One region of the Bradyrhizobium sp. WSM471 genome, then DNA from elsewhere that is predicted to be linked to it. Evidence: predicted binding sites of a transcription regulator. Region 1 holds the regulator's gene; each other region holds the start of a gene.

Region 1 (3,274 bases):
GTGCCCGTCATCAACAAGATCTCGAAAGCGTTTTCGAACGTGGTGATGACGCAGGACTGGCACACGCAAGGCCATGTTTCCTTTGCGTCAGTCCACGCCGGCAAGAAGCCGTTCGAGACCGTCGATCTTCCCTATGGCAAGCAGGTGCTGTGGCCCGACCATTGCGTGCAGGGCACCGACGGCGCCGCGCTGTCGAAAGACCTTGCGATCCCGCACGCCGAGCTCATCATCCGCAAGGGTTTTCACAAGGACGTTGACAGCTATTCGGCCTTTCTCGAAGCCGACGGCAAGACCTCGACCGGCCTTGCCGGTTATCTGAAGGCGCGCAAGATCAAGCGCGTCTTCGTCGCGGGGCTGGCGACGGATTTCTGCGTCGCCTGGACCGCGCTGGACGCGCGCAAGGCGGGCTTCGAGGTCTATGTGGTGGAAGACGCGTGCCGCGGCATCGACAATCAGGGTTCGCTCGCAAAAGCCTGGGCCGACATGGCCAAGGCTGGCGTGAAGCGGATCCAGTCTGCGGATATCGCGGCGAGCGCGTAAGAGGCGCGATCGAACTGCAAGACCCTCGTCCTGAGGAGCGCGCTTCTTCGCGCGCGTCTCGAAGGATTGAAGGCCTCGCTGCAGCAGCTCGGCCTACATGGTTCGAGACGGCGCTTGGCGCCTTCTCGCCATGAGGATCAGTTGGCCGCGCCGTTCGGCTCGTTGCTGTTGGCAGCGGGCGCGGCCTTGGCGCCGCCCTTGGCGACACCGACCAAGGCGGGACGCAGCACGCGCTCGCCGATGGTGTAGCCGGCCTGCATGACCTGCACGACGGTGCCCGCGGGTACCGATGCATCTGGCACCTCGAACATCGCCTGCTGGAAGTTCGGGTCGAACTTCTGGCCCAGAGGATCGAACTTCTTCACGCCGTGTTTTTCCAGCGCGCTGAGCAGCGAGCGCTCGGTCAACTCGACGCCCTCGATCAGCGAGGCGAGGCCTGCATCGGCCGTCGCACGGGCTTCGGCCGGAACGGCATCGAGAGCGCGCTGGAGGTTGTCGGCGATGTCGAGCACGTCGCGGGCAAAGCCCGTGACGCCGTAGAGCTTGGCGTCAGCGACCTCCTTGGCGGTGCGCTTGCGCAAATTCTCCATCTCGGCCAGCGTCCGCAGCATGCGATCGCGCGCCTCGGCGACTTCCTTCTGCAGAAGCTCGACCGAGCCCGGCTCGGGATCGTCGGGCATGATGTAGGGTTTTGACACCACGGGCTCGCCGGCCGCAGCACTCGTGTCTTCGGGTTGCCGGTCTCGATCGGTCATCGGCTCTCTTTTCGCATTCGTCTCAGGGGGTTTCTGGCCCGGATATCGTGCTTCGGGCGCCGAAAATCAAGCGCCCGTGATCGGGGGAGACGCCGGTCAGCCCCCCAGGAGCCGGCTGACGATGCGGGCAGCGTAGTCCACGGTCGGGATCACGCGGGCATAATTCAGCCGCGTCGGCCCGATCACGCCCAAAACGCCGACGATATGGCCGGCGGCATCCCGATAGGGCGAGATGATGGTGGACGAGCCCGACAGCGAAAACAGCTTGTTCTCACTGCCGATGAAGATCCGCACGCCTTCCGCGGTTTCGGCGCGGCCGAGCAGGTCGATCACGCCGCGCTTGGTCTCGAGATCGTCGAACAGCAGGCGAACGCGCTCGAGATCCTCCAGCGCATGCAAATCCTCGAGCAGATTGGCGTGGCCGCGGACGATGAGCTGCCGGTCCTCGTTCTCGCCGCCCGACCAGCTGGCGATGCCGGCCGAGATCACCTTGTGGGTCAGCTGATCGAGCTCGGTGCGCGCCTCTCCGAGCGCGGTCTCGAGCTCCAGCCGGGCCTCGGCCAGGGTCCGGCCCCGGATCCGCGCATTGAGGAAGTTGCCGGCTTCGGTCAACGCCGAGGATGGAACCCCCGGCGGCAGCGTCAACACGCGGTTTTCGACCTGCCCGTCCTCGCCGACCAGGATTACCAGCGCCTTTTCCGGTTCCAACCGGACGAATTCGATATGTTTCAGCCGCGCATTGGATTTCGGCGTCAGCACGACGGCGGCCGCGCGGGTCAGGCCGGAAAGCCGCGTCAATGCCTCCTCGAGCGCAGCCTCGACCGATTGCGCGTGGCCGACGGAGGTCAACTGGCTCTGGATCGCCTGCCGTTCACCGTCATTGAGGTCGCCGACCTGCATCAGGGCATCGACGAAGAAGCGCAGGCCGAGTTCCGTCGGCAGCCGGCCGGCGGAAGTGTGCGGGGCATAGATCAGGCCGAGCTGTTCCAGGTCGGCCATGACGTTGCGGACCGAGGCGGGCGACAGCGGCATGGCGATCAAGCGCGAAATATTGCGCGAGCCCACCGGCTCGCCGGTCGCGAGATAGCTTTCGACGATTTGACGAAAGATGTCGCGGGAACGCTCGTTGAGCTGGGCGAGGCCCGCGCGCGGCGCGATCAGATGGATCGGATCGTGATGGGCCACAGACCGTAACTCCTCTAAGCTACAGGTAATTTGTCTATCCCGGACGCTTCTGACAAGCGTGGCGTTGGCGGATTGAAAATCGCAGGTGAAGAAGGCCTCGATCTTCCCCCTTGCCGCCCACCCTCACCCCCCCTACAAGCACCGCCAACAGCCCTTTTCCGAGAGTTTTGGAGGATTTCCCATGCGGCCAAGCCGCCGTGCGCCCGACGAATTGCGCCCCGTGACGCTGGAGCGCGGCGTGGTCAAATATGCGGAAGGTTCGTGCCTGGTGAAATTCGGCGACACCCACGTGCTGGTCACCGCCACGCTGGAAGACCGCCTGCCGCCATGGCTGAAGGGCCAGGGCCGCGGCTGGGTCACCGCCGAATACGGCATGCTGCCGCGCGCGACCTCGGAACGCACCCGCCGCGAGGCCTCCGCCGGAAAGCAGAGCGGCCGCACCGTCGAAATTCAGCGCCTGATCGGCCGCTCGCTGCGCACCGTCATCAATCTCGAAGCGCTTGGCGAACGCCAGATCACGGTCGATTGCGACGTGCTCCAGGCCGACGGCGGCACCCGCACGGCCTCGATCACCGGTGCCTGGGTCGCGCTCGCCGATTGCGTCAGCTGGATGAAGGCGCGCAACATGGTGAAGGCCAATGTGTTGCGCGACAACGTCGCCGCGATCTCCTGCGGCATCTACAAGGGCACGCCCGTGCTCGACCTCGACTATGCCGAGGACTCCGAAGCCGATACCGACGCCAATTTCGTCATGACGGGCGATGGCCGCATCATCGAAGTCCAGGGCACCGCGG
Region 2 (3,274 bases), 940 kb from region 1:
CTTCTCACGGTCGTAATCCGAGGTGGTTTCCTCGATCTGGGCCTTGATCTGGCCGACGCGGGCCTCGATCTCCGGCTTCTTGCCGGCGCCCTTGACGATCGTGGTGTTCTCCTTGTCGATCACCACCTTGCCCGCGCGCCCAAGCATCTTCACCGTGACGTTCTCGAGCTTCATGCCGAGGTCTTCGGAGATCAGCTGGCCGCCGGTGAGGATCGCGAGGTCCTCGAGCATGGCCTTGCGGCGGTCCCCGAAGCCCGGCGCCTTGACGGCGGCGACCTTCAGGCCGCCGCGGAGGCGGTTGACGACCAGGGTGGCCAGCGCCTCGCCCTCGACGTCCTCGGCGATGATGACGAGCGGCTTGCCCGACTGCACCACGGCTTCCAGCACCGGCAGCATGGCCTGCAGGCCGGACAGCTTCTTCTCGTGCAGGAGGATGTAGGCGTCCTCGAGCTCGGCGGTCATCTTCTCGGGGTTGGTGACGAAATAGGGTGACAGATAGCCGCGGTCGAACTTCATGCCCTCGACGATGTCCACCTCGGTGTCGAGCGACTTGTTCTCCTCGACGGTGATGACGCCCTCGTTGCCGACCTTCTGCATCGCCTGCGCGATCATCTTGCCGATGGCGGCGTCGCCGTTGGCCGAGATGGTGCCGACCTGGGCGACCTCGGAAGAGGCGGCGACCGGCTTGGCGCGCTTCTCGATGTCCTTGACGACGGCCGCAACCGCGATGTCGATGCCGCGCTTGAGGTCCATCGGGTTCATGCCGGCGGCAACCGACTTGGCGCCTTCGCGCACGATGGACTGGGCCAGCACGGTCGCGGTGGTGGTGCCGTCGCCGGCGAGATCGTTGGTCTTGGAAGCGACCTCACGCACCATCTGGGCGCCCATGTTCTCGAACTTGTCCTCGAGCTCGATCTCCTTGGCGACGGTGACGCCGTCCTTGGTGATGCGGGGCGCGCCGAACGACTTCTCGATGAGCACGTTGCGGCCCTTCGGGCCGAGCGTCACCTTGACGGCATTGGCGAGAATGTCGACGCCGCGCAGCATGCGATCGCGCGCGTCTCCGGAAAACTTGACGTCTTTGGCAGCCATGGTCTGCAATTCCTCTTCTTTTTCGTGATGTGTCTTGCTTATTGGGTCGCCTCATTCCGGAGTCCGCGATCGAACCCGGCGGAATGATGCATGCCCGGATCGAGTGACCCGGGCATGCATTCAGCGGCCGTTCAGGCGTCTGGCTTTAGGCCATCACGCCCATAATGTCCGACTCCTTCATGATCAGGAGCTCATCGTTGTCGATCTTGACCTCGGTGCCCGACCACTTGCCAAACAGCACACGGTCGCCGACCTTGAGGTCGATCGGGATCAGCTTGCCGGCCTCGTCGCGGCCACCGGGGCCGACGGCGACGACTTCGCCCTGGGACGGCTTTTCCTTGGCCGTGTCCGGAATGATGATGCCGCCCTTGGTCTTTGACTCGGCGTCGATACGTTTGACCACGACACGGTCATGCAGCGGACGAAATTTGGATTTAGTCATGAGGTTTCCCTTTGGAGGCTCGCTTCGGAAGGAGTGAAAGTGGGCGGGCGGCGCTTCCGTCCACCCTTCCCGAGGATCGATCGGCGCGCGTTAGCAATCCATCTTTCAGAGTGCTAATGGTGCGTCCGGGAATATGGCTTGGCCGCGATCCTGTCAAGCAAAGGTGGTTAAGCGATTGGTGAGACGGATATAGGATGGTGACATTGGAAACTTGTTCGGGGCGCCGGCGTATTAAAGGACGTCATTGCTCCGGCAGCGGTTTTGCGCTTGGCTGCGTCAGGGGTGCGGCCATGGTTTTGTCCGGGGGAATGCCATGATCAGTTCAGCTCACGCGCGCACGGTCGCCAATCTGGCGGCGGCTTCTTGCCTGGCGCTGCTGCTTGGCGCCTGCGGCGGCGGCATGAGCCTGCCGTCCTTTTCTTCGTCCTCACCGCCCCCCGAGGCCGAGCCCGGCACCGGTCCGGAAATGCCCGCGTCGATCCGCGCCGACGAGATCGTCGGGCGCTGGGGCCTCGCCTCGTTCCAGAACCCGGCCGACCGCGCCCGCACCGAGGCTGCCGCCCGGGCCCAATGCAAAAATCCTTATGTGATCACCGCCGGCTCCTCCGGCGGCGTGATCATGCATCTGGCGGACCAGGCAACACCGCAGGAGCTGCGGCTGAAGGGTTCGCCCAGCGGAAAGAACTATATCGGACCGGCGGGTCCGACGCCCGGCGAGCAGGACCGCGAGATCGTCTCCTTCGACGGCCGCGTCCTCATCACCCGCTTCATCGACAAGGACGCCGCCACCCGCTACGGCAACATGGTCTACGTCCGCTGCGCGCCGAGGGCGTGATCGCGGCGCCGGCCTAGCCACTCGTCATTGCGAGAAGCGAAGCGACGAAGCAATCCAGGCTGCCTCCGCGGATACAGTCTGGATTGCTTCGCTTCGCTCGCAATGACGAAAAAAACGCCGGCTCTCGCCGGCGTTTTGTTTTTCCGTAGTGTCGCGTCCGCTCAGTCGAACAGCGCGTCGATGTCGTCCTGCGAGGCGTGGCCGACGTCGCCGGCGAGCTTCGGGCCGTTGAGAAGCTTGTCGTCATCGCTGCGGGTGTCGACCTGCGGCACGACGTGGGACTTGATCGCGTCGACGCCGCCCCAGATCTCCATCATGGAATTGATGTGCTGCTCGATGAACTTCATCGTGCTCATGACCTTGCTGATGCGCTGGCCGGTCAGGTCCTGGAAGTTGCAGGCTTCGAAGATCGAGATGACGCGTTCCTGGATATCGTCGGCGAGCCGCTTCTGCTGATCGGCCGATTGCACCTTGGCCATCGCGCTGGCCGCCTGGTCGATCGACTCGGCGGCTTCGAGGATCTGCTGGGTTGCCTGTTCGGTGCCGCCGACGACCGCGCCGAGCTCGCCATTGACCTTGGCCATTTCGCCGCCGTCGAAGCTCTTGCCATGCAGTGTCGCGATCTCGCGCTTGGTACGGTCGATGGCGTCGTGGATGAGGTCGAGCTCGACCTTCAGCTTCTCGCACTGCTCGATCTGCGCCCGGTAGGTATCGAGCATGGTGCGGGCTTCGGAGAGCTCGTGGGCCGTGGAGGCGTCGATCGCCGCCATGGCGGCGCTGCCGGACAAGGGCGCGGTGCCCTTCGCCATCTGTGCACGGATCGCACGCAACTCGGCCATGATCTCGCTATGCATCGGCGCAGCCTCCTCAATCATTTCGGGGCTGGGCATCTCGCCGACAATAGC
Region 3 (3,274 bases), 2.7 Mb from region 1:
TTCTTGACGAGGTCGACATATTCGCCGGTCTGGGAGTCGAAGCCGTAGGCGTACGACTTGTTCTCGAGGACCTTGCCGACGATGACGGAGCCGTCTTCACCGGCGTTGATCGCGATCTGGCGAGCGGGCGCGGAGAGCGCCTTGCGCACGATCTCGACGCCGGTCTTCTGGTCGTCGTTCTTGGTGCGCAGGCCCTTGAGCTGCTCGGAGGCACGGAGCAGGGCGACGCCGCCGCCCGGGACGATACCTTCCTCGACCGCGGCGCGGGTCGCATGCATCGCGTCATCAACGCGATCCTTGCGCTCCTTCACCTCGACCTCGGTCGCGCCGCCGACGCGGATCACCGCGACGCCGCCCGCGAGCTTGGCAAGACGCTCCTGGAGCTTCTCGCGATCGTAGTCCGAGGTGGTTTCCTCGATCTGCGCCTTGATCTGAGCCACGCGCGCTTCGATGTCGGCCTTCTTGCCGGCGCCGTTGACGATCGTGGTGTTCTCCTTGTCGATCATCACCTTCTTGGCGCGACCGAGCATGTTGAGCGTGACGTTCTCGAGCTTGATGCCGAGATCTTCCGAGATCGCCTGGCCACCGGTCAGGATCGCGATGTCCTGCAGCATGGCCTTGCGGCGATCACCGAAGCCCGGAGCCTTGACGGCAGCGACCTTCAGGCCGCCACGCAGACGGTTCACGACCAGGGTCGCAAGCGCTTCGCCTTCGACGTCCTCTGCGACGATGACCAGCGGCTTGCCGGTCTGCACCACGGCCTCGAGCAGCGGCAGCAGCTCGTTCAGCGAGGAGAGCTTCTTCTCGTTGATGAGGATGTAGGCGTCGTCCATCTCAACGCGCATCTTGTCGGCGTTGGTGACGAAGTAGGGCGAGATGTAGCCGCGGTCGAACTGCATGCCCTCGACGACGTCGAGTTCGGTCTCGAGCGACTTGGCTTCCTCGACGGTGATGACACCCTCGTTGCCGACCTTCTTCATGGCGTCGGCGAGGAACTTGCCGATCTCTGCGTCACCGTTGGCCGAGATGGTGCCGACCTGGGCGATCTCGTCGTTCGAGGTGACCTTCTTGGAGTTCTTGACGAGGTCCGCAACGACGGCTTCGACCGCGAGGTCGATACCGCGCTTCAGATCCATCGGGTTCATGCCGGCGGCAACCGACTTGGCGCCTTCGCGCACGATCGCCTGGGCCAGCACGGTGGCGGTGGTGGTGCCGTCGCCGGCCGCGTCAGCGGACTTCGAAGCGACTTCGCGCACCATCTGTGCGCCCATGTTCTCGAACTTGTCCTCGAGCTCGATCTCCTTGGCGACGGTGACGCCGTCCTTGGTGATGCGGGGAGCGCCGAACGACTTGTCGAGCACGACGTTGCGGCCCTTCGGACCGAGCGTGACCTTCACCGCGTTGGCGAGAATGTCGACGCCGCGAAGCATCTTGTCGCGCGCATCGACGGAGAATTTGACTTCTTTAGCTGCCATCTGGATTTTTTCCTTAGGTGTTTAACTGGATGAGAGAGGGGCTCTTAGGCCGCCTTCTTCTTGGAAGCGGGGACGTCGAGGACGCCCATGATGTCGCTTTCCTTCATGATCAGCAGGTCGACGTTGTCGATCTTGACCTCGGTGCCGGACCACTTGCCGAACAGCACGCGGTCGCCGACCTTCAGGTCGATCGGGATCAGCTTGCCAGCTTCGTCGCGGCCACCCGGGCCGACGGCGACGATCTCGCCCTGCGAGGGCTTTTCCTTCGCCGTGTCGGGAATGATGATGCCGCCAGCGGTCTTCTCTTCTGCGTCGATGCGCTTGACCACGACGCGGTCGTGAAGCGGACGGAAATTCATGCAGTTCTCCTAAGCTTTTGCACGAGTTGGGAATTTTGGATTGTTAGCAGTCTGTGCCGGCGAGTGCTAGCACAGGCACAGCTGAGATAAGGCAGGATTTTGGCGGGAGCAAGGGCTTGTAGCAGAAAAATAGCACTCGGAAGCGCCGCCTGCCAAAATCTCTTTCCATCGTTAATCGCGCTCGGCGCCCGTATTAGCACGGGGCCATATCTGCTGCTAACGCGTTGAATTTCAACAGCTTGTTAAACTTTTGGGCTTGAGATGGATTGTCAGTTTGCGTCACATTTCTCTCATGTGAGCGCATCAGCAGCGGGTGGCTCTTAAGGCGCACCGGAAAGCCACCCCTTGAATGCGCTCCTGCAAAGGAGGTTGGCATGGGCTTGCGGAGTGGAGCCGTTTCGGACGATTTCCGGAAACAGCTGCTGGGTTACGGAATGACGACCGCGCAGATTCTCTATCGGATGCCGGATCATCCCTCACTGCTCCAGACTTACGTCTGGCAGGATTATGACATGTTTCCGAAATTTCCGGCGCTGAAGGATTTCCTGGCGTTCTGGCAGGAAAAGCTCGACGGACCGCTTCACTCGGTGACAGTGGCGCATTCCAAGCTGATCAAGCCGGCCGAGTTGCGTGCGGTGGACGGCGTGTTCCGGCTGCATTGAAGGCGAGCGCGGGGCTGTAGGTGGGTTAGCGTCAGCGTAACCCACCATGCTTCAACGGTTGCGGAAAGAAGTGGTGGGTACGTTAGCGCTAACCCACCCTGCGGTTTCGCATTCTGTGCTAGCCTCTCCCCATAACAACAGGGGAGACCGCCCATGGCCAAGAAAGCAAAATCGCGTAGCGCATCGCAGGCGGCGGTGAAGAAGCGAAGCGGGGCCAAACCCGCCGCACGATCCTCGGCGCGCAAGGCGGTGAAGGCGAAAGCTCGCGCGACACCGGCAAAGTCATCCGTCAAGAAACCGGCGCGCCCCAAGCAGCGCATTGCGATCAGCCATCACCGCGAGGAAGACTTCAAGGCCGACGGTCTGCGCACCTACGCGAAGTATCGCGATCTCGGCATCGCCGCCGCGAGCCACGGCCTCGCGCAGGCGCACGTGATCCGGCTGCAAGGCCCTTGCAATCCGGACGAGGTGTCGAAGCTGCACTTCCACGACGTCGAATTCCAGATGGTCTACGTGCTCAAGGGCTGGGTGAAGACCTATATGGACGGAGAGGGCGAGACGCTGATGAAACAAGGCAGCGCCTGGACCCAGCCGCCGAAGATCAAGCACATGATCCTGGACTATTCGGACGACGTCGAGCTGCTGGAGGTGATCCTGCCGGCGGAGTTCAGGACCGTGGAGTTGAAGGCGTAGGCGAGGCGGAGATCAGCCGCCGTCGTTGCAATAGCGTTTCCACATCGCGCGATAGGCATCGTCCACCGCTCGCGCGTATGAGACG

Evidence for each region. Region 1 encodes HrcA, which represses chaperone genes, less so after heat shock. Its sites were predicted from a motif close to GTTAGCACTCNCNNNNNGNGAGTGCTAAC; they were not measured.
Region 2: the regulator HrcA is predicted to act here: its motif matches at 1,624-1,652, upstream of groES (co-chaperone GroES).
Region 3: the regulator HrcA is predicted to act here: its motif matches at 1,877-1,905, upstream of BRA471DRAFT_RS24090 (co-chaperone GroES).

The regions. Positions count from the first base shown of each region.
Region 1 is NZ_CM001442.1:213,314-216,587, forward strand. It holds gene pncA (bifunctional nicotinamidase/pyrazinamidase) at 1-540, shown strand, start outside; gene grpE (nucleotide exchange factor GrpE) at 678-1,295, opposite strand; gene hrcA (heat-inducible transcriptional repressor HrcA) at 1,392-2,480, opposite strand; gene rph (ribonuclease PH) at 2,662-3,274, shown strand, end outside.
Region 2 is NZ_CM001442.1:7,055,356-7,058,629, reverse strand. It holds gene groL (chaperonin GroEL) at 1-1,092, opposite strand, end outside; gene groES (co-chaperone GroES) at 1,238-1,534, opposite strand; gene BRA471DRAFT_RS32165 (hypothetical protein) at 1,848-2,369, shown strand; gene BRA471DRAFT_RS32160 (protein phosphatase CheZ) at 2,531-3,274, opposite strand, start outside.
Region 3 is NZ_CM001442.1:5,316,949-5,320,222, reverse strand. It holds gene groL (chaperonin GroEL) at 1-1,475, opposite strand, end outside; gene BRA471DRAFT_RS24090 (co-chaperone GroES) at 1,520-1,834, opposite strand; gene BRA471DRAFT_RS24085 (usg protein) at 2,209-2,496, shown strand; gene BRA471DRAFT_RS24080 (cupin domain-containing protein) at 2,650-3,189, shown strand; gene BRA471DRAFT_RS24075 (tetratricopeptide repeat protein) at 3,202-3,274, opposite strand, start outside.